DNA from 4 places in the Lysinibacillus sp. 2017 genome. Region 1 is predicted to be linked to each of the others. Evidence: riboswitches for the same ligand, from Rfam matches in the RefSeq annotation. Region 1 holds a riboswitch; each other region holds the start of a gene.

Region 1 (8,349 bases):
TTATTTCTATTGTTTTGATTACAAAAAGTTATTAATGATGTGAGGTATAAAAAATGGAGATTGAACAACTACACTATTTCAAAATCGTTGCTACGATGCAACATATGACACGTGCGGCGGAAGTTTTGTCGATTTCCCAACCGGCGTTAAGTAAGTCAATTTCGAACATTGAGCACGTTTTGGGTGTTCCATTATTTGATCGTGAAGGGCGTTCCATTTATTTAAATCGCTTTGGCCAACTTTTTTTGCAAAGCGTCAACATTATTTTAGACGAATATGAACGAATTAAAGAAGAATTTGAAGATATTATTAAACCAGGTTCAGGAGAAGTATCGTTTGGATTTATTCATACACTTGGTATGGAGATGGTTCCTGAACTCATAGCTACAACATCGAAAATCTTCCCAAATATGCAATTTTCCTTAACTCAAGCGACATCATTAAATTTATTAAAGCGCTTAGAAGAGGGCGCTATTGATTTATGCTTATCGCAAAAAATCGAATCCAAGGTCATTGAAATCGTGACAGAAGAGCTCTTTGTTGAAGAACTTTTTGTTATTGTACCAAATACCCATCCGCTTGCAAAAAGAAAGACAATTCGTTTGGAGGAAATTAAGTCAGAGCCCTTTATCGCGATTAAAAAAGGGAATTCGCTACGTCAATTAGTGGATGAATTTTTCCTAAATGAAGGAATAGAACTCAATACAACATTTGCGGCAGAAGAAATGCATACAGTTGCAGGCTTCGTAAGTGCAGGTATGGGGGTATCACTCATTCCAAATATTAAAGGATTAGATGATTATAAAGTAAAACGGTTGAAAGTGGATCCACCTTGTTATCGTTCTGTTGGGGTTTCATGGGCAAAAAATCGTTATTTACCTCCTGCAGCAATGGAATTCAAACAATACTTAGTGGACTATTTTCAAAATCGAAAAAATCAGACGAATGAAAGCTAGGAGGACTAATAATGGATGAACAACAGTTTGAACGTTTCGTACAAGAGGTGGCACCATTAGAAAGTGTCACGTACTGGCTCACACAATTTGAACAGGCAAAAAGCAAACAAATTCAAGCAATGATAAATGTCGCATTATTATACAAGCAACACAAGAACTATGATGAAATGTATGCATTGTTAGACGAAGCCACTTTAATGGAAGATCCGTATGCATTTTATGAATTAGCCAATTGTTATTTTGAATCGCTCGGTAACAGGGGGAACGAACAACTAGCATTTGAACTTTACGAACGTGCCGCTTTATTAGATCATGCGGATGCAATGAATAATCTCGCAGATATGTATTTTAATGGCGAGGGTACAGAAGTAGATGAACGAAAAGCATTTGAGTGGTTTACAAAAGCAGCTCATGTGGGAGTTGCTGAGGCAAAGTACACGTTAGGGATTATGTACGAACAAGGCATAGGGACAGAACAAAGTGATGAATTCGCGCTACAACATTATGAACAATCCGCAATAGAAGGTTATGCGGAGGCGATGTATCGAATGGGTATGATTTATTTTACGGGGGAGCTTGGACAAAAGCAAAATACAGTACACGCATTTGATTGGTTTTTAAAGGCTGCGGAACAATTTCATGTAGATGCTATTTTTAATGTGGCCTATTGTTATGAAATGGGTGAAGGTACCACACAGAATGAGGAAAATGCGATTCATTATTATAAACAAGCTTCGATGCTCGGAGATTATGAGGCAAGCAATAAATTAGCTGGAATTTATGAACTACGTAAGAGCGAACAAGCAAATAAGTGGCGAAAAAAAGCTATAGAACAATTTAATAATGAAGAAATGTGAGGGAACGTGAATGAAAAGATTTTTTAAATGGTTTGCAATTAGCTTACTTTGTTTAGTCACTGTTAGTGTAGCAGGCATGTATATTTGGTCACAGCAAACGCTTGCGCCAACTAACGAGTTAACTAGTCAAATTAATATAGAAGAAATTGTCGATGACGAAGGGAATGTCATTTTACTACCAAATGATGAAATAAAGGCGGGAATCGTTTTATATCCTGGAGCAAAAGTAGAAAATACTGCGTATAGTTATTACGGGAAAAAGTTGGCGGATGCAGGTTATGCTGTGTTCATTCCCAAGTTACGTCTGAATTTCGCCATTATGGATCAAGATGCAGCAGCAAACTTTATCGAGCACTATCCAGAAATCAAAACTTGGTATGTAGGCGGCCATTCGTTAGGCGGTGTAGCAGCGTCATCATTTGCGAATGAAAATGCATCCGTGAAAGGTTTAATTTTACTGGCTTCTTATCCAAGCAATGGAACAAATCTATCAGACGAATCACTTAATGTTATTTCAATATATAGTGAAAAAGATGGACTCACAGAAATATCTGATATAGAAAATTCAAAAAGTAGGTTACCTTTGACTGCAAAGTATGTAGAAATAACGGGTGGTAATCACGCTCAATTTGGAATTTATGGGGAACAAAAAGGGGATAAACAAGCGGATATATCCGCTTTAGACCAACAAAATAAAATGGTTGAAGAGACATTACTTTGGTTGGAAAATAACGGTTAATTTAGAATGGATTAAGAAGGTTTAAAATAATTTATGAATAGGAATTATATTGTTATAAGAGATGAATAGGGAGGAAAGGTTATTATGTTCATGTTACGGTCAACCTCATTAGAGGGGGAAATGATTATATTAATGAAGAAAGTTTCGGGATTATAATAGTAAGACATATTATAATTTACTTTTTTTGTAAAATATTTTATACTATTAATAGGTATTTTTTTTGAATATTTCATCATATAGTTTTTGTAGCTTTTGGTTTAGGTGTTAATTAAATACATGAAAAACAAAGATATTTCTATTAGGAATAGACTAGGTTCAAGGAGACAAAAGTAGTACGAAAGCATAAGTTCTTTTGATTCTTAGTACCGCGAGTTTCATTCAGAGGAATGCTTCTTTATAATAGAAATGTTGATAAAAAAATGGTGAACAAGATATTTAGTGACATAAACGTGTTAGCTAAATAGCAACTAAGACATCTTAGGCAATCGCAAATTTTGTATTACAAGATTACTATATTTTTAACTACTAACTTAGTATATCTAAATTATTCAACTTATAAAAGGAAGAGCAATACGAATAAGGCGAGGTTGAGCATGTTTTTTAAAAAAAAGGAAGATACTAATCAAGAAATATCGATTCAGGATGTAAAGGTAAGACTTGAATATTCAGAGGGATCATCGATAAAAAAACAAATTAAAATGTTAAATTTAACAGAACAAGATTTAAAATATTTAAAAGTATTTAAACCGCATGTGGACCAAAATATTGACCAAATTGTGGATACTTTTTATCGTAATTTAGGAATGGAAGCTAGCTTAATTCAAATTATTAACGAGCACAGTTCAGTGGATCGTTTAAAAGTTACATTGAAACGTCATATTTGTGAAATGTTTGACGGACAAATTGATGAAGTATATTTTATGAAACGCAAAAAAATTGCAAAAGTTCATGTTCATATTGGATTAAAAACAAAATGGTATATCGGTGCGTTCCAAAGTCTATTAATTGATTTTATTCGTATAATAAAGACGGAAATTCCAAATGTTGAACAGCGTTTTAATACAATTGAAGCGATTTCGAAAATTATAAATTTCGAGCAGCAAGTAGTTTTAGAAGAGTATGAAGATGTTGTGGATCGTATGAAAGAAAAGCTAGAAGGAGAAAAAAATAGTGTAAGTAATTTAATTATCGAATCTTCTTCTAATTTAGCTGCCATTTCCGAAGAGACAAACGCTTCGTTCCAACTACTAACGGATCAGTCTGATATTATGCTTTCTTATGCGAAAAAAGCAATTGAGCTTTCAGATGTTGCGACGGATCAGGCAAATAATGGTAAAGTTCAAATCCGGCAGCAAGCCATTAGCATGGATGCGATTCAAGATTCCGTTGTCGTTATTTCAGAGGAAATTGACAAACTAGCGGAAATTTCAAAAGAGATGGAATTGACGATGGGGATTGTAACAAATATCGCCAACCAAACGAATTTGTTAGCGTTAAATGCAGCTATTGAAGCGGCCCGTGCTGGAGAAGCGGGAAAAGGCTTTGGGGTTGTTGCCGGTGAAGTAAGGAAGTTATCAGAGCAAACGAAGCAATCGGCGATTAATGTTGAAGAGCTCCTTCAAAATACCAATATGCGTACGACAAAACTACTTGAATCATTAAAAGAAATTAAAGAATCGGTTCAAATAGGTGAGTCAAGTATGAAGGGTACAGAAGAACAGTTCTCAGCCATTCTAGAATCGATGGTTGAAACGAAAGAACAAAATAATTTAGTAGAACAAGAAGTAGAGCAAATCGGTTTAACCATAGGAGAACTTGGTCGTGCATTTGATGAAGTCACACATGCAGCCGATACATTAGCTACGGTTTCACAAAACTTAGAAAACTAAATGTAATAAAAAATTAGGGTATTTTATGCTCTAATTTTTTTGCTTTCTTTCGTTATAAATTTGTAATATCCTTCAGGTTCAAATCGATTAAAAAAAGATTATACTAAAAGTAGAGATTACTGAACGAAGTGGGAGATGGACAGATGAAAACAGTAGTAGTTGTAGGCGGCGGTATTACAGGTCTTTGCACAATGCATTATTTAAAACGCCTAATGAGTGAAAAGCAGATTGACGCGCGACTTGTATTGGTGGAAAAAAATAGTTATTTAGGTGGGAAGCTTCATTCGGAGCATGCAGCAGGCTTTATTATGGAAACAGGCGCAGATTCAATGGTAGCTCGTCATCCGAGTGTTTTAGAACTTGTGAAGGAACTTGATTTTGAATCGCAGCTTGTTTATAACGAAACTGGAATTTCTTATATTCATACGAATAATGAATTACATGCGATTCCAGCAGGTTCAACATTTGGCATTCCTATGAGTGTAGAGTCCTTACAATCAAGCACACTGATTTCAGAAGAAGGGAAAAAACGTGCGCTACAAGATTTAGAATTGCCAAATACGAATTTTACTAAAGAAAGCTCGATTGGCACATTTTTAGAATTCTTTTTAGGTGAAGAAATTGTCAAAAAACAAATTGCACCCGTATTAGCTGGTGTTTATTCAGGGGATTTATATCAATTAAGCTTAGCTTCAACATTGCCTTATTTAGTGGATTATAAAAACAATTACGGTTCGATTATTAAGGGCTTTGAAGCAAACCGCGCACAATTTGAAAAAGCAGCAAATAAAAAATTCATTTCATTCCAAAACGGGTTATCGGCGATTATCGATCGCTTAGAAGAGATGTTGCCAGAAGTAGAAATCAAAAAAAATACTGAAACGAAGCAAATTAACAAGCAAGGTGCGCAATATGAAGTTGTGCTACAAGATGAAACGATTTTAGCGGATGTTGTCGTACTTGCTGTGCCAAATGAAACGGTGAAAAAAGTAGTAGATGATGAACAGCTAGAGCAACAATTCCAAAAATTCACGACAGCATCAGCGATTACAATGTATGTAGGTTTTGACGTGCCAGACAGTGTCTTACCTGCAGATGGAACAGGCTTTATCGTTTCACATAATAGCGATTTAGTATGTAATGCCTCAACATGGACAAGCCGTAAATGGAAGCATACATCTGCTGAAGGAAATTTACTCGTACGATTATTTTATAAAAACATTAACCCGCGTTACGAAGAGCTTGCCGCGATGAATGAGGAAGAACTGACTAAAGTCGCCCTAGAAGATATTCGATTAAGCCTAGGTATTCAAGCAGAGCCAATCGTTGTCAATGTAACAAAATGGATCAATCAAATGCCGCGCTATGACTTAGCACACAATGAGGCATTAAGTGTTGTGGTAAAAGACTTAGAAGCACGTTATCCGAATTTATTATTAGCAGGCTGCTCTTATTTTGGGGTCGGCATTGGGGCATGTATTGAAAATGGAAAAAATACGGCACAACAAATTATTAGTCGAATTCAGTAAAGAAATGCTTCATTCTGTTAAAGGGTATTGACGTTCGTTGTGGTTAACGATATGATTCTTTTAATTATTTGAATAATTCATAAAATTTCTTATCAAGAGAAGTCGAGGGACTGGCCCAGTGAAACTTCAGCAACCAACGTAAGTCAGGTGCTAAATCCAGTTGGCAAGTAGCCAAACAGATGAGAGGGAACTTAAATTTACAATAGTGAACCTTCTTTTATTTTTAAAAGAAGGTTTTTTTATATCTTCAGAAGTCTGAAAATACTGTGAATAATGGAGTGAGAGCAATGGGTTTACTAGAGGAGTTAAAAACGCGCGTATTAACGGCAGATGGTGCAATTGGAACATTGTTATATTCTTACGGATTAGATTATTGTCATGAGGAAATGAACATTATCCGCCCGGAAATTGTTGAGAAAATTCATGGTGAATACATTGCTGCTGGTGCAGACATTATTCAAACGAATACATACGGGGCCAATGCCATTAAGCTCGCTCGTTATGGCTATGAGGGGCGTGTGGCAGAATTCAATTCAGCGGCTCTAGAAATTGCGAAGCGCGCTGCAACACCAGGTGGTCAATTCGTTTTAGCAACAATCGGAGGGATTCGTGGCGTTCGTAAAAGCGAAGCGACGTTAGAAGAAATTTTAGCTGCCTTTAGGGAACAAGCGGAAACACTGTTAGCAGGTGCGCCTGATGGATTTTTATTAGAAACGTATTATGACTTTGAAGAAATTTCTCATTGCGTAAATTTACTTCGGACGTTAACAGACTTGCCGATTATTGCGCAAGTGACGATGCAAGAACCAGGAGTATTACAAAACGGGATGTCATTAAATGAAGCACTACAAGATTTAGAACGGCTTGGTGCCGATATCGTCGGAAGTAACTGTCGCTTAGGCCCCTTCCATACAATTCAAGCATTTGAAACGGTAAATCTTCCAAAGACTGCGTACTTATCCGCTTATCCGAATGCATCGTTACTTGATGTAGAGGATGGACGCGTTGTCTATGAGTCAGAAACCGATTATTTTGCCCGTGCTGCCGTTGAATTAGTAAACCAAGGTGTGCGCTTAATCGGAGGCTGCTGTGGGACGACACCAAAGCATATTGCAGCGGTAAAACAGCGTTTGGTGAATATCGTGCCCATCGAAACGAAGGAATTAAAACCAGGGCGTACGGAATTTGTGCGTGTTGCAGAGCCCCGCAAGCAAGAGCCATTACATGTAAAAGCGAAGCGTGAACGTTCGGTTATTGTGGAACTGGATACACCACGCCATTTAGAAATTGAAGGCTTTGTAGAAGGTGCAAAAAAATTAGCAAGTGCAGGCGCGGACGTGATTATGATGGCTGATAATTCGCTTGCCTCACCGCGCATTAGTAATATTGCGATGGCTGCCATTTTAAAAGAGCACGGGATTCGTTCGCTGCCCCATTTGACATGCCGCGATCGAAATTTAATCGGATTGCAATCACACTTGATGGGGCTCAATGCACTCGAATTGCATGACATTTTAGTGGTAACCGGTGACCCGACAAAGGTGGGGGATTTCCCTGGTGCGACGAGTGTGTATGATGTGTCATCAATGGAGCTGATTACATTAGTGAAGCAGTTAAATGAAGGCGGATCCTTTACGGGAAAGACGTTACGAAAGCAAGCAAACTTTTCAGTAGCAGCTGCATTTAACCCAAACGTTCGTGTGCTTGATCGTGCAGTGGCTAGACTTGAAAAGAAAATTGAACATGGGGCAGACTATTTTATTTCACAGCCTGTGTATTCAAAAGAAAAAATTGTTGAAATTTATGAGGCAACCAAGCATTTGGAGACGCCCATTTATATAGGAATTATGCCACTGACGTCTTCTCGTAGTGCCGAGTTTTTACACCATGAAGTACCAGGTATTAAATTATCAGATGAGGTTTTAGCGCGAATGGCTGCTTGTGGAGAAGATAAGGAAGTTGCAACAAAGGAAGGCATCAAAATTGCCAAAGAGTTACTGGATACTGCGTGTCAGTATTTCAATGGGATTTACTTAATCACACCATTTTTACGTTACGATATGACGCTTGAATTAATGGATTACGTTAACCAATTCGATGCTAACAATAAAGGAGTTCAGTCAAATGCTTAATCATCCAATTCATGAGCAATTACAAAAAAGAATACTAATCATCGATGGTGCCATGGGGACGATGCTTCAAAATGAAAATTTAACCTATGAGGATTTTGGTGGAGAACCATTAGATGGTTGTAATGAAAATTTAGTCTTAACACGTCCAGACGTTTTAGAGAAAATTCACCGCGCGTATTTAGAGGCTGGTGCAGACATTATTTGTACAAATACATTTGGCGGAACACCGCTTGTATTAAATGAATAT
Region 2 (8,349 bases), 580 kb from region 1:
TTTTTTTAGTATCATCTGCCATTGATTTTGTCGCCATTCTACTTGAGTCAAAACGCTTGTATGTTGTCACAACGATTAAAAAGAATAAAATATAAGCAATTAAATTCGCACTAAAAACATAGTCAAATTTAATATCTGCTACTATTCCTGCCAATGCTGGTCCAATTGCAACCCCTACATTATTTGTTAAAAAGATGGCATTAAACGCACGTCGACCACCTTCTGGCCATGCACTCCCTGCAATTGCATAAATTGCTGGATACACCATTCCTCCGCTAAAGCCAAGTAGCGTTAAAAAAATGACATATTGGGGCCAGTCATGCCAAATGGTTAATAATGTAATCGAAATTAAATTTAAAACAACCCCAATTAAAATCGCTTTATATCCACCTAATTTATCAAACAAATATCCACCGATTAAGTTTCCAAATACACCTGCTAATGAATTTAGCATGAGAACAAACCCAGCGATTGTTAATGTTTTTCCTAAATGATCATGTATATAAATACTATTTAAAGGCCATAAAAATGAATTGCCGACCGTATTAACAAAGGTGCCAAGTATTAAAAACCAAACTATTTTAGGCACGTGTTTTCCTCCCTTTACAACTTTTATCCAAACTCCAAGTTTATTCCTGTTGAGAAAAATGTACAAGAAAAAGATTTTCTAATAGTACAGACTGTAGCTACATGATAAAATAAAATGTTAGAGGAGTGAACAGACTAATGACTGAAATAAATTTTCCTTTCCCGTCTGATGGAAAGCGTTATTATACATGGAATCGTTATTTAAGAAATGAATTTGGTAAGAAGGTTTATAAAGTAGCACTTGATGCAGGCTTTGATTGTCCTAACCGTGACGGCACCGTTGCATTTGGTGGCTGTACGTTTTGTTCAGCTGCTGGTTCAGGTGACTTTGCAGGCAATAAAGTAGATCCAATTCCAGTTCAATTTGAACAAATTAAAGCGAAGATGGAGAACAAATGGAAAGATGGCCTAACAATGGCTTATTTCCAAGCATATACAAATACGCACGCCCCACTTGAAGTGTTAAAAGAAAAATTCGAAGCAGCTCTTGCTTGTGAAGGTGTAATGGGTATTTCAATTGCAACTCGACCAGATTGCTTACCAGATGATGTTGTCGAATATTTAGCAGAACTAAATGAACGCACATACCTTTGGGTAGAGCTTGGACTACAAACGGTTCACGAAAAAACGGCGAACTTAATTAACCGCGCTCATGATTATGCAACATATGTTGAAGGTGTCAATAAACTTCGCAAACACGGGATTCGAATCGTCACACATATTATTAACGGTCTTCCCCTTGAAGATTACGATATGATGATGGAAACAGCACGTGAAGTGGCAAAATTAGATGTACAAGGTATTAAAATTCATTTACTGCATCTATTAAAAGGCACACCACTCGTAAAACAATACGAAAAAGGGATGCTTGAGTTTATGGAAAAAGATGCGTACGTGAAACTCGTTGCGGATCAGCTCGAAATCATTCCACCAGAAATGATTGTGCACCGAATTACTGGTGACGGTCCTATTGACTTAATGGTGGGTCCAATGTGGTCCGTAAACAAATGGGAAGTATTAAATGGGATTGATGCGGAGTTAGAGCGTCGTGGATCATGGCAAGGAAAGCACTATAAAGCGGAAGTGATCAGCGAATGAAACTCGAACGCGTGATCCAATATGCACAAACTTTATTAGAAATGTCGATTACTGAAGGTGATATTGCAGTCGATGCAACAGCAGGTAATGGACATGATACGTTATTTTTAGCAAATTTAGTTGGCGATGATGGTTATGTGTATGCATTCGACGTTCAAAAAGAAGCAGTCGATGCAACACTTCATCGTTTACTCGACAACGCACTTGAACACCGTGCTATCGTATTAAGAGACGGACATGAAAATGTCGCAAACTATGTAACAAAGCCTGTAGCAGGTGCCATTTTCAATCTTGGATACTTACCGGGCAGTAATCATGATATTGTGACAATGCCAAATACAACGATCCAAGCACTTGAAAGCTTACTGAAGTTATTAAAAGTAGGTGGCATCATTGTGCTAGTCGTTTATCATGGACATGAAGGCGGTAAAGAAGAGCGTGATGAGGTCATATCGTATGTAAGTAATTTACCGCAAAAGTACATCCACGTTTTACGCTATGAATTTATAAATCAAAAAAATGATCCGCCATTTATTATTGCACTAGAAAAAGTAAAAGATATTCCATTAGAGAGCTAAGATATCTTAGCTCTTTTTCTTTAAGAAAGGATGAGTCAATGAGACTATGGCACAGCGAGCTAATTCCCTTTTTACCAAAAAGCCAATTACTTGCCCAATGGCGTGAGCTCAATAGTATTTTCAAAAAACAAGACCAGCATATTTTAATTAATTATATTTATGAATATCCGAAAGAAGACTTGTACTGCTATACAGCACTTGTACTTGAAGAAATGCGCAATCGACACATAAACATTCGGACAATCGACAAAATGGAACATTACTTTGAAAATGTACAGCCAAGTTCAATTTACGAACCATTTAAGCAGCATCATGATATACAATATTTGACGATTTGTTATTTTAATTTACTTGAAAAATATATTCGAGGTCAAAAGGATTTCACTTCTGATCAGTTCGAGAATTTAAAACATTTTTATGAAGAAAAAAAGGAGCAGCTGAACTAAATCAGCATGCTCCTTTCATTTAATCTTTTTTATAAGTTTCCCAGAAGTCTGCGTTTTTAATACCGAGCTTTTTCGGATCAAACACTGGGTCTTTTCCTTCTTTTTTCTGCTGTTCATAATCCTTCAGTGCAAGTAATGCTGGTTTCATAATGAATAACATCAATATGACGTTTATCCAAACCGTTAGCCCTAAACCAACGTCACCAAATGCCCAAGCTAAGTCAGACGTTTTTACAGTACCGTAGAATGCTGATACCAGTAATATAATTTTCATTAAGAAAATCCCTATTTTTTCTGCCCCACCCTTAAACAGATACGAAACATTGGTTTCAGCAATGTAGTAGTAAGCCATTAATGTAGTGAAAGCGAATAAGAATAATGATATTGCTACAAACCCTGAACCAAAGTTATTTAACGCTGGGAATGCATTATTAACCGCAGCTTGTGTAAATTGTGTATACGTGATAGACTCATCGAATTTAGCTTCAATTAATGCTCCGTCCTGGCTACCATCATGTACGTTATATGTACCCATGAATAAGATCATCAATGCTGTTGCAGTACATACTAGTAATGTATCAATATATACTGATGCCGCTTGTACTAACCCTTGTTTAGCTGGGTGAGAAACTTCTGCAGCTGCTGCTGGGTGAGCTCCTGTACCTTGACCTGCTTCGTTTGAGTAAATCGCACGTTTTACACCCCAGAAAATGGCGCTACCAATCATACCTCCAAATACTGCATCAGAACTAAATGCACTTCGGAAAATTAAACCAAAAACGTCAGGTACTGCTGAAGCATTCATTAGAATAACTACTAATGCTACTAATAAATACACTAATGCCATAAATGGAACTAAAATTTGAGCAACACTTGCAATACGTTTTACACCACCGAAAATAATAACACCTAATAATAAAGCGGTTACTAATCCTGTAATCCACGGTGCGATACCAAATGCGTTATCTACTGCTCCAGCAATGGCATTTGCTTGTACACCAGGCATTAAAATCGCTACAGATAATATCATCGCAATAGCGAATAAGATTCCTAAAGCTTTAATTCCAGTAGATTTTTCAATATAAAACGCTGGTCCCCCACGATATTGACCGTCTTTCTTTTCTTTGTAGATTTGAGCTAATGTAGACTCCATATAAGCAGTAGAAGCCCCGATGAAAGCTGTGACCCACATCCAGAACACTGCACCTGGACCACCAAATGCGATGGCAGAAGCTGTACCGATGATATTACCAGTACCAACACGACCGGACAACGCGATAGATAGAGCTTGGAATGATGATACACCTGCGTCCGATTTTTTCCCTTTGAACATCAGAACAAACATGTCCTTAATTAATCGGACTTGTGCAAACTTTGTTAGGATTGAGAACAATAAACCAACTACTAAAATTCCGTAAATCATAACTGGGCCCCATAAAATATTATTTGCCCAGCCTACAAAATCATTGATAAATCCCATTAAGCCACCCCTTTGTAAAATTATTGTATTAATTTAAAATTTAGTATATTACAAATATTCGAAAATTTCGATAGATTTTTTCAAAAATAAAAAAAACCTAACAAATTATAATTTTTTGTTAGGTAAAATACTATTCAATTATATAACCTAAATCTCTTAATACATTATTAATAAAGTCGGTTGTATAGCGGAAAACTTCTTCACGTTCCAGTTCAAAATAGAGACTGTGAAGGCAGTTTGCCCACTCTTTATAATGAAATTCTGTCAAAGATTGTTGCAACAGCCACTTTTTAGAAGCTGCAATATCTGTCACTTTATCATTTTCGCCATTCATTAATAACAGCGGAACATCTGGAAATTTGTATTCTGGATCACGTAAAGTTCGCGATATTTGTTGCCAATCACGATACCATTTCACGGTTACCATACTGTTGAGTGGTAAACTTTCTTTTAACTCTATTAATACATCTGTATTTCTAGAGCAATGTTGCAACGTCAATTCATGCTTAATCTTAACATTTGATGTAATCGCACTTAAGCTCGTTAAAGCATTGGACATTTTACCTGGTGTAAGCTTTAAATTTAACCAAGGTGACGTCAAAATAATACCTGCACATTCAATTTTATTTTTTTTAAGTGCCTTCATCGCAATCGTACTACCTAAACCATTTCCGACTATAAACAGCGGTAAATTATATTCAAGTGCTACCTTTAATAGTAGTTTTGTATAAGATACATATTCCTCGAAATCTTCATCATGGTATCTCGCATATTTTGCTTGATCTCCATGTCCCGGTAAATCTCCCATGACAACATGAAAGCCTGCACTTCGAAACTTTTCAATTAACCATGCATACCAACGATGATGTTCATATGCACTATGTAGTATAGCAACTACCGCTTTCGGTTGCCCTTCAGCTTCCCATTTCCACATGATTAAACCTCCTTCATATGAAACTTCTATTCATTATAATCCATCTATTGAAAAAAGAAATGTTATTTGAAAATTTCAATTCATTTGGTACGATACTATTAGATTCAAATACTATTTTATACAAGAAAAGAGGAATTTCGTATGATTTATCCATACAAAGATAAAACTCCATCGATTCATCCTTCTGCTTTTATTGCAGATTATGCAACGATTACAGGTGACGTAACAATCGGTGCCGAAACTACAATTTGGTTCAATACCGTCATACGTGGCGATGTCAACAAAACAATTATTGGTGACCGTGTTAGTGTTCAAGATTTATCTTGTCTCCACCAGAGCCCAGCATTTCCATTAATTATTGAAGACGAAGTAACAATTGGTCATCAAGTAACATTACATAGCTGCACAATAAAGAAACGTGCACTAATTGGCATGGGTTCCATCATTTTAGATGGTGCTGAAATTGGGGAAGGCGCATTTATCGGTGCAGGTAGCCTTGTACCGCCAGGAAAAGTCATTCCTCCAAATATGCTAGCAATGGGACGCCCTGCAAAAGTCGTACGCGAAGTGACAGCGGAAGATCGTGCAGATATGGACCGGATTATTCGTGAATATGTAGAAAAGGGACAATATTATAAATCCTTACAAAAGTAATTGTGAAATAACACTCTTACTAAAAAATGTATTTCTTCCTATTTATATAATGAATTTTTTTCAAGTCAAAAATAAAAAAAGGAGCGGTGTCAACGATATGTCGACCACTGCTCCTTTTCTTTTTTTATTATAGGCCTGCTTTTTCTTTTAAAGCTGCTGCCTTATCTGTATTTTCCCAAGGAACATTTATATCTGTACGACCGAAGTGACCGTATGCAGCTGTTTGTTTGTAAATCGGACGACGCAAGTCAAGCATTTTAATAATCCCTGCTGGACGTAGGTCAAATAATTCACGAACCCACTCAACGATTTTACTTTCAGCAACTTTACCAGTACCGAATGTATCTACAGCAATCGATACGGGTTGAGCTACACCAATTGCATAGGCAAGTTGTACTTCCGCGCGATCTGCTAAGCCAGCTGCTACGATATTTTTTGCAACATAACGAGCTGCATAGGCTGCCGAACGGTCAACTTTTGTTGCATCTTTACCTGAGAATGCACCGCCACCATGACGTGCATAACCACCGTAAGTGTCGACAATAATTTTACGTCCTGTAAGACCTGCATCTCCTTTAGGACCACCGATTACGAAACGACCAGTTGGATTGATGAAGTATTTTGTTGCTTCATCTAAAAGCTCTGCTGGTACAACTTCTGCGATTACGTATTTTTTCATATCCGCTTGAATTTGTTCTAATGTTGCTTCTTCATCGTGTTGTGTTGAAATAACAATTGTATCTACACGTAAAGGAACATTATTTTCACCATACTCGATTGTCACTTGTGTTTTACCATCTGGACGTAAGTAATCTAATGTACCGTTTTTACGCACTTCTGTTAAACGGCGTGCTAATTTGTGTGCTAATGAAATCGGCATTGGCATTAATTCAGGTGTTTCATTACAAGCGTAACCGAACATTAAACCTTGGTCACCTGCTCCAATTGCTTCTAACTCTTCGTCCGTCATTGAACCTTCACGTGCTTCTAATGCTTGGTCAACACCTTGTGCGATATCAGGAGATTGTTCTCCCACCGCTACAAGTACTGCTAAGTTTTCAGCATCAAAGCCGTATTTACCACGTGTGTAGCCAATTTCTGCTACAGTATCACGGATAATTCCTTTCATATCCACATAAGTTGTTGTTGTAATTTCACCAGAAACTAATACTAAGCCTGTTGTTACCGTTGTTTCACAAGCTACACGTGCGTTTGGATCTGCTGCTAAAATGGCATCTAAAATAGCATCTGAAATTTGGTCACAAATTTTATCTGGATGTCCTTCCGTTACACTTTCTGATGTAAACAGTCGACGATTTGTCATGTCATTTCCTCCTAATTCACTTTGGCAATTGTTTTTTGTTTTGATACGGTACTCATTACCCATGTCCGTTTATATAGTAATAGTATAAACGCCAAGCTTTGTTTGCTTTAACACGAGGTTTTGAAAGGCTATAAATTTAACTCTATCTTAAATCTATTCGCGATTTTTAAATCAAAATAAAAAAATCCTTTCACTCATTACCGCGCTCATCACGCGTGAGGAAAGGATTAATATGCTTCGTTACCTTTCACTCTTATCGTTCAAGGGTTATTTTGCCCTTGCATCAGGTTGGCACCAACACGTTAACATAACGCAGGTTGCCGGGTTTCAAAGGGCCTGCCCCTCCACCAGCTCGGGATAAGAGTATCCGTTCATTAAACAATCTTACGTAAAAACGGATTTTATGTCAACCAATTTTGTCTTAATTATTACAGTTAGAAAATCCATTAAAAATAATTCATAATTAGTATAGATTATTAATATCAATGTGTTATACTATTTTTGAATTAACAAACAACTCCCCTACACAAGGGAATACTATAAAAAAGGATGGTATTTAATCGATGAATTCGGTAGAAATTGCTAACGAGCTGAAAGAACTTTTAAACGGGGAAAATATTCAAACACAACTATCAGTTCCACAATTAGTTGAAAAAGCGACATCACGTGGAGAAGCAATGTTAACTGTTGACGGTGCTTTACGTGCTGAAACAGGCAAATATACTGGCCGTTCTCCTAAAGATAAATACATGGTTGAAGAAGACGGTTCTAAAGATAAAATTAACTGGGGTAAAATTAACCGTCCAATCTCATCAGAAGTATTCGACAAATTATATGTAAAAGTCATTAACTACTTAAAAGAGTGCGATGAATTATTCGTGTTCAACGGCTTTGCAGGTGCAGATATAGATTCTCAACTATCAATTAAAGTAATTAACGAATATGCTTGGCATAACCTATTTTGTCATCAATTATTCATCCGTCCAACAGCAGAGGAATTAGCTTCTCATGTAGCTGATTTCACAATCGTTGCTGCTCCAAACTTTAAAGCAAATCCAGAGGTAGATGGTACAGCTTCAGAAACATTTATCATCACTTCTCTTGAAAAGAAAATTATTTTAATCGGTGGTACTGAGTACGCTGGTGAAATGAAAAAATCAATCTTCGGTATTATGAACTATTTATTACCAGAGCAAGGCATCTTCCCAATGCACTGTTCAGCTAACGTTGGCGAAGAAGGCGACGTT
Region 3 (8,349 bases), 1.4 Mb from region 1:
GGACTTATTTCGTAATTTTCTTTAATCCAAAAGATGATACTTTCAATATAAGCACCTGTCACATAGGAAATGATTAGTTCGATTTTGACACGTAACATTTTATCTTGAGACTGAGAAGATTGAATCCCATCTGTAACATATTGTTTGATAATTTCTTTAACACCATTGATAAAAATAGCATCAGGTTGATACACAAAAAACGTCTCATATGCGATATGCTTTATCTGAATATGTTGAAACAGTAACCTTAAGTTTTCGGGCATTTCTTTTTTGGGAGTTTTTGATAAAGGACGTGGATTTTTAATCGTTAGTGCCTCTTTTAATTCTGCTAAAATACTTTCATGAATATCGATGCGAAGTTCTTGAATGTCTTTATATAATTTATAAAAGGTAGGTCTCGTTACTTCGGCAGCATCACAAAGCTGTTGGATTGAAAATTGATCTTGTCCTTTTAATTGTAACGTAAAATAGGCTTTATGTAATTTTCCTTTAGACTTTAATTGTCGTGGATCTATATGCTTCATTTAGTTATCACCCAATTCAATTGTATCATGATTTATTTTTATCTAACTACTGAAAAAGTAAAATCTATAATTATCATTGTTAAGTTTGCATTTTGCAAATGAATTCACGTTTGTACAACTAATTTTATTGGATGTATAAGCTAAAAATCGACGTAATAAAGACAATTTATTCAGAAAAATTAGTTTAATGGTTCTAATTTTGTTTACATTATGTAAATTAGTTATATAATTGAGTTATAGAAAATGGAGGTGTTTTTATGGGACGTTTAGAAAACAAAGTTGCTATCATAACTGGTGCAGCACAAGGTATGGGTGCAGCCCATGCAAAACGTTTTATCGAAGAAGGAGCGAAAGTTGTTCTGACTGATTTAAACGAAGAAAAAGGAAGTGCCTTAGCTGCAGAACTTGGTGAAAGTGCTATCTTCGTGAAACATAATGTAACGAGCGAAGAAGAATGGGCAGTAGTAATCAAAAAAGCAGAAGAAGCTTTTGGTCCAGTAAATATTTTAGTAAACAATGCAGGTATTTCGATTAACAAAGGATTATTAGATATTTCATTAGATGAATATCGTCGTATTGTTGACATTAACCAAGTATCTGTCCTATTAGGTATGAGAGCGGTTGTTCCTTCTATGAAAAAAACTGAAAAGGGATCAATCGTTAACATTTCTTCAATGAATGGTCTTGTGGCTGGCGCAATCGGTTATACAGATACTAAATTTGCCGTACGTGGTATGACAAAAGCAGCTGCTATTGAACTTGCTGGACAAGGTATACGTGTAAACTCTGTACACCCAGGTGTTATTGCAACACCAATGATTCAACAAGCAGATGCAAAAGATGCGATTGAAGAATTTGCAAAGTATATTCCTTTAAAACGCGTTGCTCAACCTGAAGAAGTATCGAATATCGTATTATTCCTAGCCTCAGAAGAATCTAGCTACTCAACAGGTTCAGAATTTGTTATTGACGGCGGTCTTACTGCACAATAATCGGACAAGACCCAGAATTTATTAAGTGTGAAATTGTTTTTATAACTAAACAAGAAAGCTTGGCGCAAATTGTCTTAATTGACAGTTTAGCGCCAAGTCTTTTTTAGTTAATTCGTTACCGCAACTTTTACTTTTGATGCAATATGACGCGCGGCTCTTCGTCCAGAGAACATCCCATCGGCTAAAGATAAGCCACTAATATAACTATTTGAACATATACCCACAGCTGTTCGGCCTGCAGCATAAAGTCCAAGGGAGCGGGTAAGCATTAATTATTCATATCTGTTAAACCTGGACTATGCTCATTTGGCATGACGGGCATAGTTGGTACAGGAAAACCTTCAGGGGGAGGCGTTACATTAAGTTGGCCACCATTTCTGCTAGGCGTTTGTCCTTGAATGATTTCACTCATTCGCGTAGGATCTAATCTGAAGTTGAATTGAATATTATGGTAACCCATGTCAACAAATTTTCGACATTCAGGATATTTATTAATATCGTAATTCGGAACGGGGAATAGTTTGCCCCAATCAACACCTAATGTTTCAAGCGCTTTTGCGAAGGCATTTTGATGCGCGTTATCTCGAACAATTAAAAATGCTAATGTTTCTCTGAAGGTTTGGTTGGAACTCATTTCGTAAATACGTGTCTTTTGAAGTACGCCCGTTGATTCTAATACTAGATTGTCGAGTAAATCTGCAATGAGGTTCCCGTGAGCATAAACCCAAGAACCATTCCAAGGATTTCCCGCAGCATCAACAGGTAACGAGGATTGAGCGCCAACAATATAATGATGTGGGTTTGCGTGGCGGACAGCATCATCTAAAGGAGACTGGTCTGCACCGCTATTTCCAGGTGCAACAGATTCCCCTGAATCATTTAATAATTGATTGATTGTATTTTGTACGAGTTCAACATGAGCAATTTCCTCTAAGAAAATGCCTCGTAGTAAATCGCGATATTGCGTTTCTTTGCCTCTAAAATTGGAACTTTGGAAAAAATACTGCATCATCGTTCGCATTTCGCCATAATGACCACCAAGAATCTCTTGCATAACACGAGCTGCTTGTGGGTCAGGTTTATCGGGTTTAATAATATTTATTAACTCTTCTTTGTAATAATACATAGTGTGCCCTCGATTCTAAGAAATTTTTGAATGTATATTAATTTGCCGCAAAGTTTATCCACTTCACTGGACATAGTATAAGCAAATAGAGCAAATTCATTCCTTGTTAACCATTCAAAAGTGTTTTGTATCTAGTTCTCAGACTTTTTCAAAATTTTAAAAAAGCCCTCACCGCAATTACTATGCGAATGAGAGCTTGTGTACACTAAGCACGTATTTTTTTAGCTTTTGGATAACCAATGAGTATTGCGATAACGCCACAAACTGCAATAAACATTGAATAATACGCATATTGCATCATCGTGATTGGCGAAATGCCAGCGACACCAGCGGCAACTAAAAATTGTGCACCATATGGGATTAATCCTTGTACTGCACAAGAGAATATATCGATAATACTCGCTGATTTTCGTGGCTCAATATCATATTGAGTGGCAATATTTTTTGCGAGAGGGCCAGCAATTAAAATCGCAATTGTATTATTGGCAGTCGATAAATCCGTTAAGCTCACTAAACCAGCCATTGCAAACTCTGCATCTTTTTTAGATTTGATTTTGCGAGTGGCCAATTGCAAGATAAAATCAATACCCCCATTATGCTTGATGACTTCAACCATTCCTGCAATAAGAATCGCTAAAAAGGCCATTTCAAACATACCAGCCATCCCATCGCCAGCTGCTTGCACAAGGCTCATGACATTATAACTACCATCAATTAGTCCAATAATGCCTGCAATACCAATACCACAAGCCAAAACAAGAAATACATTAAGACCTGCTAATGCAAAAATAATGACGAAAATATAAGGGATAATTTTAATCCACTCAAAGGTTTCATACGTAATTTGAGCGTTTGAGTTCATCGTCATAAACATTAAAATGACACATGTGACAATAGCCGCTGGTAATACAATGAGGAAGTTCACTTTAAATTTATCCTTCATTTGTGCACCTTGTGTACGAACGGAAGTAATCGTCGTATCTGAAATAAACGATAAATTATCGCCAAACATAGCACCACCAATAATCGTCGCCATGAGTAACGCAAGTGAAAGATCTGTTTGCTCACCGATACCTACACCAATTGGAGCAATGGCAACGATTGTCCCGACAGAGGTTCCCATCGCAAGGGATATAAAACAAGCAATCACAAATAAGCCAACAACAAGTAAATTTTGCGGAGCGATGGAAAGGGCAAAGTTAACAGTAGCATCAACAGCACCCATTCCTTTTGCCGTTTCAGAAAAGGCACCTGCTAATAAGAAAATCAGTACCATTAGCATGACATTTGAATTGCCGGCACCCTTACAAAAAATATCGACCTTTGTTGAAAGGGATTCTTTACGATTCATGGCTAATGCGACAGCACCAGAAATCGCAATCGCTATAATGACAGGGAACGCATAAAAGTCGTCTAATAAAATGCCTGATCCGATAAATAACACTAAAAACACTACAAATGGGAGTAACGCCCATGGATTACCTTTTTTCATACAAACCTCCAACATCTTTTCCTTCAAATCAAGTCCAAGCACACAAAAAAGTCTCTCCTTAAACGAACAAGAAGAGACCTACATTACGGAAAACCTCAGCTTATCTTTCAAGTGCGTACTTGCTGGATTTGGCACAGTAACTACATTCGTTCCGCTGCCGAGATTTCATAGGGCCAGTCCCTCCATCTCTCATGATAAGAAGTTAATCATATTATTTTTTTCAAAGTAAGAACTACAATATATGATTTTCGATAAATTGTCAATAAATTATTATTGTTGGATATTATTTTGATGTTTACTGGTGATGAAGGCCAAAAGTTTGATGCAATTTTAACATATTTTGGTTTATCATCTAAAATGAACTATCATAAAGAAAAAGAGCAATCACTCCTAGTTACGTATAAATGACTGCATTAGTGCGAATAAGGATAAAAAAGTTTGAAATTTTAACCTAAAACGATAAACTAAGTTTAGAAACATAAAGGGGATTAGATATATGAAAATTGAAGATTGGCTAAATAATGAAACGTCGGCGATTGCAAAAGAATTAACGGAATACGACGAAAAGCATATGGAAGTTGAAAAAACGATTGGCTTTACGGGACGCGATAAAATTCAGGGAATTTTAAAAAACTTCCATCAAATCATTTTTCCAAAGATCTATCACCAAGGAGGAAGCGATAAGACGCGTACACTGACGGATGTTACAAATAATATTCGTAAGTCTGCATTAGATTTGCGTGATCTGATTGAAAAGGTATTAATCTACCAAAATAATGACAACTGTGATGGACAATGCGGCGAAAGAGCCGATCAGGTTGTTATGAAGTTAATAGAAAGCTTCCCTAAAATTCGCGAAATGATTCAAACCGATATTCATGCTGCCTACAATGGTGACCCAGCTGCAACGTCAACAGAGGAGATTTTACTAAGCTATCCATCTGTTCGCGCGGTCTTCATTCACCGTATCGCACACGAGCTATATAAATTAGATGTAACGATTGTGCCGCGTATTATGTCAGAATATGCACATCAGTTAACAGGAATCGATATTCACCCAGGCGCATCAATCGGTCATTCGTTCTTCATTGACCACGGTACAGGTGTTGTTATCGGGGAAACATGTACGATTGGTAATAACGTAAAAATCTATCAAGGTGTGACACTTGGAGCACTAAGCTTCCCACTTGATGAAAATGGCAATCCAATCAAAGGCATTAAACGTCATCCAAACATCGAGGATAATGTCGTTATTTATGCGGGTGCCACAATTTTAGGCGGTAAAACGACAATCGGTCATGATACTGTACTTGGAAGTAACATTTGGCTAACCAACACCGTGCCACCATATTCACGTGTCTACAACTCACAGCCATCACCGAATATTAGCATTAGTAAAGAATATGTAGCGGATTATGAAATCTAAACAGAATAAGCCAGTGAAGCGGAACTTAATCCGACTTCTCTGGCTTTTTTATTATTTTGTATAAATTTTAATGATAGTTGGATGTCTGTGTTCGCGTACGCTTTAGGTGAATAGATCCTACTTTGTAATATAACTCGTTGTTATGCTAACAGAAAGTATAGTAAGAATGGAAAGTAAAAAAGTCTCGGAGGATAATAATAGACCACCACATATAACCACAAAAGCATCAATGATTAAAATATATATCCCTACATTAATCCCTGTTTTATCACATAAAAACTGGGCAATAAAATCTGTGCCGCCTGTACTTGTCTGAAATAGCAACATCAAGCCAATCCCAATTCCTATTAAAATGCCACCTAGAATAGAACTATATAGTGCATCAATTTTAAATAGCGTACTAACAGGTGTTAGAAAATCAATAAAAAAAGAAGAGATAATCATGCCATGTAAACTATTATAAAAATAACTTCTGTAATGAAACCATGCAAATATAAAGATGGGAACACTTAATATGATAATAGTTACACCTGTTTCCAAACCCCATATGTAATTTATTATTAATCCAATACCAACTGTACCCCCATCTAATATTTCATGTGGTACTAAAAACATATTTATTCCTAAAGATAAAAGAATGCTACCTATAATTAGTGCAAAACCTTTTTTTAGAAAGGACAGGTAACCACCTCATAATACAGACTATTTTAAAGTAACTTAAGCAAAATATTGTGAATTTCAATGGTAAATATATGTTCATTATTCGGCAGAAAGAAGTAATTTAGATGCAAATTTTAAATAGAACTGTAAAGAGTAAACCTACACATACAGAACTTTTGAACTTCCATCCGTTTCTCAAGTAATGAATGAGCAAAATAAGTATTTGCACCCGGTAAATGAAATAGTAACGTCCTTTTTCTAAAGAAATAATAGTTGTTGACCTGTAAATACTGTAATATTCAGAAAAATTAGTTGCGTTTATATCACTTTATGATATATTGGAATTAGATATATCATAAAGTGATATAAAGAGGTGGAAAAATGAAATCATTAGAGCAACTGACCGATTCGGTTTTTTATATTATGGCTGCATTTACACAGCCGAAGCATGGCTATGTAGTGATGAGTGATATTGAAGTGTTGACGGACGGTGAGGTCACAATTGGTCCGGCATCGCTCTATACTATTATTAAAAAACTCATGGTGCAGGAATACATTACACTATTTGACGATAGTGATTCTCGTAGAAAAGTTTATATGTTAACAGAAAAAGGACGCGATGTACTTCAACATGATATGAAGAGGCGTGAGAAAATGATTCGCTTTGCACAAATGGGACTAGAGGGAGGTACTTCACATGAATGAGAAGAAATTTGTCATTTCAGATGGGATTGCATTTTCAGAGAAAAGGGATTTAAAGGTGTTAAAAAGGTTCGCTGCAAAGGGCTGGATTGTCAAGCGCTATAAAGGGTTTGGTTATGAACTTGAAAAGCGTGAGCCAGAATTTATCGATTATAGTATTGATATTCGCAATTTAGCAGAGGAAGACAAAGACGAATACTTTGCGATGTTTGAATTTGCCGGCTGGGAACATGTTTGTTCAAGTTATGATACGCATTTATTTAAAGCACCTGTTGGCACAACGCCGATTTATTCTGATAATACCTCAAAGGCCGAAAAACTCATGCGTCTACAAAAATCGATACTACCTGCCACATGGCTAACAGTATGCTTTATGGTGTTGAGCTATTTTATGATGGTATTCTTTGATGGGACAATGGGACAAGTATCGAAAATGTTATTTAATATCTTTATGGTGCTCGTGGTTCCATGTGTCATGATGTATGTTGCCTTAACCTATCGCCGCGCGCGCTTGCAGGGTGAATAATAAAAACTTGAAAAACTTGCACCGGGTGCACATAAAAACGCTTCAAAAATAACTAAAGTGAAATTTCAATGTAGTGTGCTTAGTATTGAACTGAGCACACTTATTTTATTGCCCTCGAGGTCCTTTTGAAATACCATTAAAACGCTATTAATGAGCACATTACAGGATATTATTCTGATGCAATGGCAACTGCTGCAGAAATTTAGATATCCATTAAGAAATAAAGCCGATAAAAGAAGAGAATCTTTCTTAAATAAAATTATTTTTTTAAAATTGAATCGATTATGAAATGATAATCGTCTAATAGCAGAATTTGAAGTAAGTTGAAGGGGAGGGTAGTAAATTGGACAGAGAAGAAAAAGATTACGTATTAGAAAAACTGATGATTGACTATGGTAATGAGTTGGTTCGATTGGCATTTTCTTATGTGAAAGATGCAGAGATTGCGAAAGATATGGTACAAAATACATTTATCAAATGCTACAAAAACCTAGAATCGTTTCGGTTTGACGCACAAATAAAAACATGGCTGTATCGTATAACCATTAACGAATGCAAGGATTATTTAAAAAGTTGGAATTACAAAATGGTACAGGTAAAAAGTTTTATTAATGAAACAGCTAAGTCAATCATGCCATCAACAGAAAAAACAGTAATCGATAAATACAAGAATGAAGAAATAAAAAATACTATTTTTTCTCTTCCAAAGGTGTATCGGGAAGTGGTTTATCTATATTACTATGATTCATTGACTACTGAAGAAATTGCCAAAGTTTTAGATGTTCCAGTGAATACAGTGAAAACTCGATTAAGAAGAGCAAAACAAAGGTTAGAGTCGATGATAAAGGAGGTGGAACTGAATGGATGATAAACGGTTAAAAGATGCATTTTCTAATACATC
Region 4 (8,349 bases), 1.5 Mb from region 1:
TGCCGTGCTGTTGATGGATATTTTAAAAGGGACAGCAGCAGTTCTTCTTCCGCTCTTACCTATATTTGATAACAGTACAATTCACCCTCTTATTTTAGGCATTGTGGCCGCTGTCGGTCATATGTTCCCGATTTTCGCTAGTTTCCGCGGAGGTAAAGCCGTTGCAACAAGCGCTGGTATTATTTTAGGCTATCAATTACCGCTATTTTTAATACTACTAGTTGTATTTTTAATTGCATTAAAATTAACGAAGATGGTTAGTTTCGCATCATTGACTGCTTCTTCAGCAGCGATTATCTACGTTATTGTTTATTGGTTTGTTGAAGGTGAAGTAGCATTACTTATATTAGTAGCCTTTTTAGCTGGATTTATTTTCTATCGTCATCGTGAAAATATTAAGCGTATTAAAAACGGTACAGAACCTAAAATTAAAGGTTTCTAACTCTCTCATTACGAGAGAGTTTTTTGTTTTTGAAAGATTCACGCTTTTAAGGCATAATGATTTTAGAGGTGAGCATATGGAAATCAAACTATCAAAAGAAGCAATTGAATGGTTCCATCGTGAAATGGAAGTTGAAAAAGGTGATACGATTCGTTTTTATGCACGTTACGGAGGTTCTTCCCCATTTCACGAAGGTTTTTCTTTAGGAATGAATCGCGAACAGCCACATGAAATTGGCATTGAAACAGTGATTAATGACATTCACTTCTATATTGAAAAGGCAGATGAATGGTTTTTTAACGAGCATCATTTAGTTGTCGATGTCGATGCTGTGAATGATGAATTAAGCTATTCTTACGAAGAATAATTTAAATTTTTCGAATAGATTGTTATCCCCTTTTTTTATAAGAAATCGTTATAATGTCTTAAGACGACTTAGACTTTTTGAACAATGAGGGATAACAATTGAAATCGAATCAAGCATTATATTGGCGATGTACTTTTTTCTTAGCAGGGATCATTGTATTATCTTTAGGTATTGCGCTTACTATTAAGGGACAAATGCTCGGTGTGGGCTCATGGGATGTGCTTCACATTGGACTATCCAACAAATTGGGCTTAACCGTTGGGACATGGTCTATTATATTAGGGTTAATTATTTTAGCGATTGACGCGATGTTTTCAAAACGCTTACCAAAAGTAGGGACATACTTAGATATGTTTTTAACTGGTATTTTCATGGATATTTTTCTGTTATTCTTGCCTGATGCACATGGCTGGCTAGAGCAAAGTATTGCATTTATAATGGGTGTCATTCTATTAGGCTTAGGCTGCGGAATGTATATGGTAGCAAATATCGGTATCGGTCCTCGCGATACATTAATGTTACTTCTTGTACACCGTGTTGGCTGGTCAGTCACACGCGCACGTACAACAATGGAAGTAAGTGTTGCAATTATCGGTTTCGCATTAGGCGGTCCCGTTGGTATTGGCACAGTATTTATGGCATTTGGACTCGGACCAATCGTTCAATGGGCTCTCAAATTAAATGAAAAGCTTTTTTATCGTGCAACGGGTGTAGAAAGCGCGGTAATTTAATAGAATCAGTTTAGCTAGAAAGCGAGCATTTTGTTCGTTTTCTTTTTTTATACAAAGAATTAAGCTTATGTTCAAAAATAACTTTCTGAATTTTTTGAAAAGGTGCATAGTTATAGGTGGAGGTGTCTCTTATGATACATATTGAAAATATCCATTTATATCGAAATGAAAAAGTCATTTTAGATAATTTATCTTGGCATGTTGAAAAAGGTCAGCATTGGGCAATTCTTGGTTTGAATGGCTCAGGTAAAACGACATTATTAAAAGTAATTAACGGCTATATTTGGCCAAATGACGGGACGGTGCAAGTACTTGGTGAAACGTATGGTCAAACATATATTCCAAAGCTTCGTACACGCATCGGTTGGGTAAGTAATGCCATGATTGATAACTTTAACTGGCATGATTTTGCGATTGAAATTGTATTAAGTGGGAAATTTGGTGCACTTCGTCTATTTGAAAAAGTTACAGACGAAGAAATCGAACAGGCAGTCTCTATTATGAAACATTTTAACTGTCAGCATTTAGCCAATAAGCCATTTGAACAACTTTCTCAAGGTGAAAAGCAACGAGTACAAATAGCTCGGGCATTAATGGCAGAGCCTGAAATTTTAATATTAGATGAACCATGTGGTGGCTTAGATTTAATTGAACGGGAAAATTTACTACGAACAATTGAACAAATTGCTGAAGATGAAGATGGTCCAACACTCATTTATGTGACACATCATGTAGAAGAAATCCTACCTTGTTTCACCCATGTATTGTTAATGAAAGACGGGAAAAACATGGTAACTGGGAAACGGGAATTAATTGTAACTGAAGAAACGTTAGGTGAATTTTTCGGTCGATCGGTAAGCTTACAAATTGAACGCGACCGCGCTTGGGTTGCATTGAAATAAAATAAAATAACGCGAGGAAAACATTGACTGTTTTCTTCGCGTTTTCATTTTAAATATGATAGTCCAAATTTTCGTCGACATAATGCCAAACGTAAGGTGTCTCTTGGTATACGTAATAGTTCAACCAGTTATAGAACAATAAATGTGAATGCGCACGCCAGCTATTTTTCGGTGTTTGTAGTGGGTCATTATTTGGAAAATAATTCACCGGAATCTCTGTATGTTCAGGATCCTTTTCAATATCCCGGAAATATTCATCAGAAAGCGTGGTAGCATCGTACTCTAAATGGCCCGTAATCATAATATGCTTATTGTTTTTAGATTGTACGATAAAGACACCTGCTTCATCAGAATAGCTAAGTAAACGTAAGTTAGGGTTTGCTCGCACTTCGTCAATAGAAACCGACGTATGACGTGAATGTGGCGCGACGTATTCATCACTAAATCCGCGCACTAAATCCGTAGTTAAATCAGTAATAACATGTGAATACACACCCGAGCATTTCTTTGGTAATTCGAACTTTCCTATGCCGAAATGATGATATAGTGCAGCTTGTGCGCCCCAACAAATATACATAATCGACGTTACATTTTTATCCGCCCAATCCATAACCTTCGTGATTTCTTGCCAGTAACCAACCTCTTCAAAAGCCATTTTCTCGACTGGTGCACCGGTAAAAATCATGCCATCATAACGACGATGCTTGATTTCTTCAAAGGTTTGATAAAACGTATCTAAATGCGATTTGGACACATTTTTAGATTCATAGGTTGCTGTATTTAAAAACGTCACATCTACTTGCAACGGCGTATTCCCTAAAAGTCGTAAAATTTGGAGCTCTGTTTTTTCTTTTTCAGGCATTAAGTTGAATACTAAAATATTTAATGGACGAATTTGTTGTGTTTTTGCTCGGTCCTCTTCCATCACGAAAATCTTTTCTTTTTTCAATAATTCACCAGCTGGCAATTGTTTCGGAATATTAATTGGCATAGCACGGTTCCCCCTATAATCGTCTTAACCACAAAAAACCTCCCATTCCAGCAAAAGAATGAGAGGTTAACGCTCGCTCTTATCTTTCAAGGAATCTGAGTCCTTGCTGGAATTAGCACCTTTCTAATTGGATTAGAGGTTGCTGAAGCTTCACAGGGCCCGTCCCTCTGCTTCTCGTGATAAGTCATATTTAATTGTTATTAATAGTAACATGTCACAGGTAATTTTGCAATAATTCTTAATAAACAAACTTTTATAGAATAGCGTGTAACCATGCCTTTTCTTATGAGAGCTTACTTGAAACGAATACGTACTTGTCCACTAAAAATAATTGTTTATGCTAGCCATTTTTCTTTTTCATTCGCAAATAGTAAAGCTTCAATCGTTTCATCCCATGCACCAGTTAATGTGTTAAACACACGGGCAATAAAACGTTCATCCTTTTTATCATATAAGACAAAGCAAAGTACAGGAATATCATTGATTTGTATCGATTCTGTAGACGTTACATTCGTAATAAATGTAGGTATTTCATCTTCAGCTACTTCTTGTTTTGAAAGATCTTGCTGCAAATAATCGACAAGCATTGCTTCTTCAATGGCATCAATTTCTTCAGATTCAATATAAGGAAATACTTCAGGAAACTCCTCTAAATCCATAAAAGCTTCTAAATCCCCATCTAAAATCGATTGATGGATCGGGCTATATTGGATATAACTTGACGTTAATTCAAGCTCTTCTTCAAAAATCCCCGATTGTAGCTGAGCTTGTCCTTTAGCAGTTAAAGCATAATAATCATCTTTTGCAATCATCCCGAGTCGTAGCATTTTGCTCGTTAAATCGTGGATAAATAACGGTTCTACAAGTAAAATGTCCGCCAATAACTCAGCATTTTTTAGCTTAGCCTTTTGAAAGGATAGCAACATCATTTTCATTAAGATGTCCATCGCATTACGCATCACTGGATGATAGCTTACTTCTAACGTATGGATTGGAATGGCATAATGCATTTGCTGCTTAACTTCTATATTAGGATTTTGCTGTAGTTCTTTTACTAATTTTTGTTCAAGGCTTTGTAAATCCATGATGTGCTCCCTTCATTAAGTTGTAAAATAACCGTTTTGTTCTTTAACTGTATTTAATACATGCGCATACATTGCTTTCGTTTGAGCTTGTTTTGGTCGTTTTGTAAACATGTCAGTACTACCTATCATGATTAATAATTCACGCGCACGTGATAATGCTACGTTTAAACGGCGATAATCTTTCGCAAAACCAATTTCACCGCGCTCATTATCATGATTACGCACCATGCTGACGATAATAACGTCCATCTCCATCCCTTGGAACTTATCGACTGAACCTGTACGAATATGCAAATGTGGCACTGAAATTTCTTGTTCTATCAATCGGTTAATACGCTTAACCTGCTCTGCATAAAACGAGATTACCCCAACGGATTTTAAAGCATCTTGTGGGATAAGTCCTTGCTCTTTGGCGCGGAGGGTAGCTTCATTTAATTCGATAAGTTGTGATTTAATTTGTTCCAGCTCTGCTGTATTAAATAAACTTGAGCCTTCCTTCATGCGTTCTTCAAAGAAAGGCTTTTTGTTCGGAATATCAAGCCATAGTAGATGATGCTTACGCGAAATTTTAGATGTTTCTAGATAGTGATCTCGTACGGCATCTGAATCCTCTAGACCACATTGTAAGCCTTCTGTTTCATTTTCGTAAAACGGTGTGATAGTTGACATAATATTTTTATGCATGCGATATTGCAAGGCAAGCATTGTTTTGTTTTGTTTCGGTAAGTTTTTATAGAGACGTTCAAACAGTGATTCTTCGAGTAACTTTTCAAGCTCACGTTTTTGTTCGAACGTTGTGCTTTCTTTTACGACTTGCTCAAGTGTTTCCTCAAATGTCGCATCACCAACAAGTGGTGGTAATTGATGATGATCCCCTACTAAAATAATTTTCGCACCTTTTAACATCGGTAGTAAAAGTTCTGGCGGTGTAGCCTTTGAAACTTCATCAATAATCACAACATCAAAGGTTGGATAGTTGTCCATAAACGCTTTATTCGCAGATGCTACGCAGGTTGTACCAATGACATTTGCATGCTTTACATATAGCTTGCGGATTTCCTCTAAATCGTGTGCGTTCGCTTGTTCCAGTAACCCGTGCCACTCATTTTGCAATTCTTGCGTTACGGGTAGCAATTCGATTTTTACTTGTAGTTCAGTAATTTGTGTATTTAGCTGTGTGATGTTTTTATTCACTTCAATAATCGCTTGCTCTGGATTCATTTTCGTTAATTGTTCCAGTTCTTCACGGCGTTTTTCCAGCTGAATCCCTTGCACGTTAATTTCTTTTATTAATTGGGTTAGCGGTTCAATTGCTTCTTTCCCAAGGGCTAGTTGTTCAGTTAATACCGTAAGCTCTTCAGATTTTTGCATATGCTGCTGTTCGATTTTCACTCGATTTTCAAGCTGTGTCTCAACTTTCACTTGCTCTAATTCATTCGTTGCTAAGCCGTCCTGAAGCTCTTCTACTGACTGTGTGATGTCAATTGAAGGATTCATACTCGTTTTAAGCACATTCAACTGATTTTCATAGGTTTGCTTTTCTTGATGAAGCTTCGTTAAAACTTCTGCCTTTTCACTATTTTGCTCTTTGAACTGAATACTAATTTCTTCTTTTAGCTTTTCAAAAATTAATACCGTTTCGCGAATTGCATCCATATATTTTTCGTTTAAATGATCCATATATTGCATGCGATAATGAATGCCCTGAATAGAACGAGTACCATTTGCTGGTGTCACTTTACGATCCCGGAATGCCATGCTTAACTTTGTTAAAAATTCCTGAACTTCCTCCATTGAATAGCTATGATTCATCGGTAATTGAACGGGATCTATATGAATTCCAAGTGCCGTTTCACTATAATTTAGTGCTTTTTGTAAACGTTCGCGCACATCCTTTATTGGCTTATACTGTTCCATTTGCGGTTGAATACGTTCAAGTGCCGTTAATAGTCGGTCCATTGCATAGTTGCGGCGAATCCCGTATTGAGTCATAAACTCTTCTATTTCGTAAACTTTTTTTAATGATGCAATTTTATCGATTAATTGCTCATATTGCGTTGTTTCTTGCGCACGAAGTATTTTTTGCTCCACTGCCTGCATACGTGCTTCAAATTGCTTATATTGTGCGATGTACTTGCTTTCTTGAATATGAAGTTCATATGTTTCCTGTGCTTGCAGTAATTGCAATTTCTTTTCTTTTAACTCTTCAGCCGTTTCCCCAGCTGCTAATTGCGCGGCAAAATTTTCAACACTACTGGCGACCATTTCGTATGTGTTCGTTAATTTTTCAAGAGTTTGTTCATTTTCTTCTAATGATTTTTTATTTGTAGATAGCTCTTTTTTCAAAGTAGAAATTTTATCTGCCAACACATGAAGCTCGGCTTTTGCTGCTTCTTTTTGCTCAATTTGTTTTTTTAGCTGTTTTTGTTTTTCTTCTAATCTTTGAATTTCCATTTGAGCAGCAGTAATTTGCTCATTTAGTAAGGCTTCTTTTTTTGAATGAAGGGAAATTTCATGTCCAATAGCTTCAAATGTTTGCTTTTGCCAATAGGTTGCTACATTCTCCTCAATGAACTTTTTGCCTTCCTCTTCAATACTTTCTGTACGGCCATAGCGTAAAATTCGAATATCCTTATTTGAAAGTAAGCGGCTTAACGCATTATCGACCGCTAAGTTGGATTGTGATGCGACAAGCGTTTTTAAACCTGCTTTGGCATTTTGATAGCAAATTTCCGAAATAACTGTCGTTTTCCCAGTTCCAGGGGGACCTTGAATAACGTATAAATCTTCTGCACTCATCGCACCTTCTACAGCCTGCTGCTGATAAGGGTTTAACTGGTTATGAAAATCGATTGTATTCGTTTTTTTTCGTTCCGCAATGACTGGCTTATCTTCAAATAAGATGTTTTCCAAATTGGCGTTCGCTGCCAAACCTTCTTTTAAGCGCTCAAAGCCCTTTAATAAACGTTTTAATTGTGATTTCGTTGCTGCATTTGAGAATTCCACGTCTTCAGATTGGAAGTTTAGTTCATTTCTACGTGCTAAGTTACTGTAAAATGGCTTTAATTGAATTTCTACTGTATTTTCACCACGGCGTGCCTTGACCACGTCTCCAATTTCTTGTACATATCCACGAAGGCGCGCACTTAAGCCTTCCAACTGCTTCCACTGTTTGTTTTCTACATTTGAAATGCGCATCGTCATATGAGAAAAATCAGCATCATATGTAACGGATGTAAATCGAGCAGTGATATCGTCTATATCCGCATTTTTATTCAGTACTTTTAAATAGCCTTCCCAGCTCGAAATTCGTTTATTAACATAATCAAATCGTTCCTGGGCAATCGGTAATTGATCAATGGCTTCAAGAAATTTTTCTTGATAGGTATGCCCACTAATACGAGAAGGTACAAAATGAATTTTCATCGCAGCCCGTCGATTCGTCATGACAGGCGTACCTTTACCGCGCGAACGGAAGCTTTTTGCGACAAGCCCGTTTTTAACATCAAACACGCAATCCATAATGACAACGCGTTCATCAAATTTCGATTTTAATTTAGTATTTTTGTCATTATCAAAATAAAGCGTTAAATGCGTCTGTTCATCTTCAACAGAAACCTTTTCAATCGCAGTAATAAAATATTGCTGTAAATTAAAAAAGGCGTGTTCATCGGGAACATGCTCCTTCATCGCTTCACGCGCAGTATTTGTAAGTAAAATATGACAACGCATTTGCTCGAGCGCCACTGTATTCTGTGCCATGAACACACCTCCCTTTTCTATATAGTCATAAATTTTATTATACCAATTTTCAACTAGTCACGAAAGTTA

The links. A riboswitch is a leader RNA that binds a small molecule or an ion and turns the genes downstream of it on or off. The one in region 1 is predicted to bind S-adenosylmethionine.
Region 2: linked by a shared signal. The riboswitch ahead of metK (methionine adenosyltransferase) and the one ahead of DCE79_RS16650 (bifunctional homocysteine S-methyltransferase/methylenetetrahydrofolate reductase) in region 1 are both predicted to bind S-adenosylmethionine.
Region 3: linked by a shared signal. The riboswitch ahead of DCE79_RS09815 (Na+/H+ antiporter NhaC family protein) and the one ahead of DCE79_RS16650 (bifunctional homocysteine S-methyltransferase/methylenetetrahydrofolate reductase) in region 1 are both predicted to bind S-adenosylmethionine.
Region 4: linked by a shared signal. The riboswitch ahead of metA (homoserine O-acetyltransferase MetA) and the one ahead of DCE79_RS16650 (bifunctional homocysteine S-methyltransferase/methylenetetrahydrofolate reductase) in region 1 are both predicted to bind S-adenosylmethionine.

Annotation. Positions count from the first base shown of each region.
Region 1 is NZ_CP029002.1:3,410,454-3,418,802, reverse strand. Features, by position in the region: gene DCE79_RS16675 (LysR family transcriptional regulator) at 54-956, shown strand; gene DCE79_RS16670 (tetratricopeptide repeat protein) at 968-1,813, shown strand; gene DCE79_RS16665 (alpha/beta hydrolase) at 1,824-2,552, shown strand; gene DCE79_RS16660 (globin-coupled sensor protein) at 3,146-4,441, shown strand; gene hemG (protoporphyrinogen oxidase) at 4,585-5,970, shown strand; SAM riboswitch class I at 6,057-6,156, shown strand; gene DCE79_RS16650 (bifunctional homocysteine S-methyltransferase/methylenetetrahydrofolate reductase) at 6,258-8,102, shown strand; gene metH (methionine synthase) at 8,095-8,349, shown strand, end outside.
Region 2 is NZ_CP029002.1:2,832,457-2,840,805, forward strand. Features, by position in the region: gene DCE79_RS13735 (MDR family MFS transporter) at 1-589, opposite strand, end outside; gene DCE79_RS13740 (tRNA modification radical SAM protein MnmL/YtqA) at 727-1,686, shown strand; gene DCE79_RS13745 (tRNA 5-(aminomethyl)-2-thiouridylate-methyltransferase MnmM) at 1,683-2,264, shown strand; gene DCE79_RS13750 (pyrimidine dimer DNA glycosylase/endonuclease V) at 2,303-2,710, shown strand; gene DCE79_RS13755 (alanine/glycine:cation symporter family protein) at 2,730-4,181, opposite strand; gene DCE79_RS13760 (alpha/beta hydrolase) at 4,321-5,124, opposite strand; gene DCE79_RS13765 (gamma carbonic anhydrase) at 5,266-5,778, shown strand; gene metK (methionine adenosyltransferase) at 5,906-7,102, opposite strand; SAM riboswitch class I at 7,353-7,466, opposite strand; gene pckA (phosphoenolpyruvate carboxykinase (ATP)) at 7,666-8,349, shown strand, end outside.
Region 3 is NZ_CP029002.1:2,044,318-2,052,666, reverse strand. Features, by position in the region: gene DCE79_RS09830 (TetR/AcrR family transcriptional regulator) at 1-524, opposite strand, end outside; gene DCE79_RS09825 (glucose 1-dehydrogenase) at 782-1,516, shown strand; gene DCE79_RS18510 (hypothetical protein) at 1,624-1,785, opposite strand; gene DCE79_RS09820 (manganese catalase family protein) at 1,785-2,642, opposite strand; gene DCE79_RS09815 (Na+/H+ antiporter NhaC family protein) at 2,848-4,134, opposite strand; SAM riboswitch class I at 4,232-4,335, opposite strand; gene epsC (serine O-acetyltransferase EpsC) at 4,631-5,560, shown strand; gene DCE79_RS09805 (YitT family protein) at 5,678-6,241, opposite strand; gene DCE79_RS09800 (PadR family transcriptional regulator) at 6,602-6,925, shown strand; gene DCE79_RS09795 (DUF2812 domain-containing protein) at 6,918-7,448, shown strand; gene DCE79_RS09790 (sigma-70 family RNA polymerase sigma factor) at 7,792-8,316, shown strand; gene DCE79_RS09785 (LCP family protein) at 8,309-8,349, shown strand, end outside.
Region 4 is NZ_CP029002.1:1,897,479-1,905,827, forward strand. Features, by position in the region: gene plsY (glycerol-3-phosphate 1-O-acyltransferase PlsY) at 1-442, shown strand, start outside; gene DCE79_RS09100 (HesB/YadR/YfhF family protein) at 519-809, shown strand; gene DCE79_RS09105 (YczE/YyaS/YitT family protein) at 908-1,540, shown strand; gene DCE79_RS09110 (ABC transporter ATP-binding protein) at 1,672-2,442, shown strand; gene metA (homoserine O-acetyltransferase MetA) at 2,492-3,433, opposite strand; SAM riboswitch class I at 3,510-3,619, opposite strand; gene DCE79_RS09120 (nucleoside-diphosphate sugar epimerase) at 3,769-4,518, opposite strand; gene DCE79_RS09125 (AAA domain-containing protein) at 4,534-8,280, opposite strand.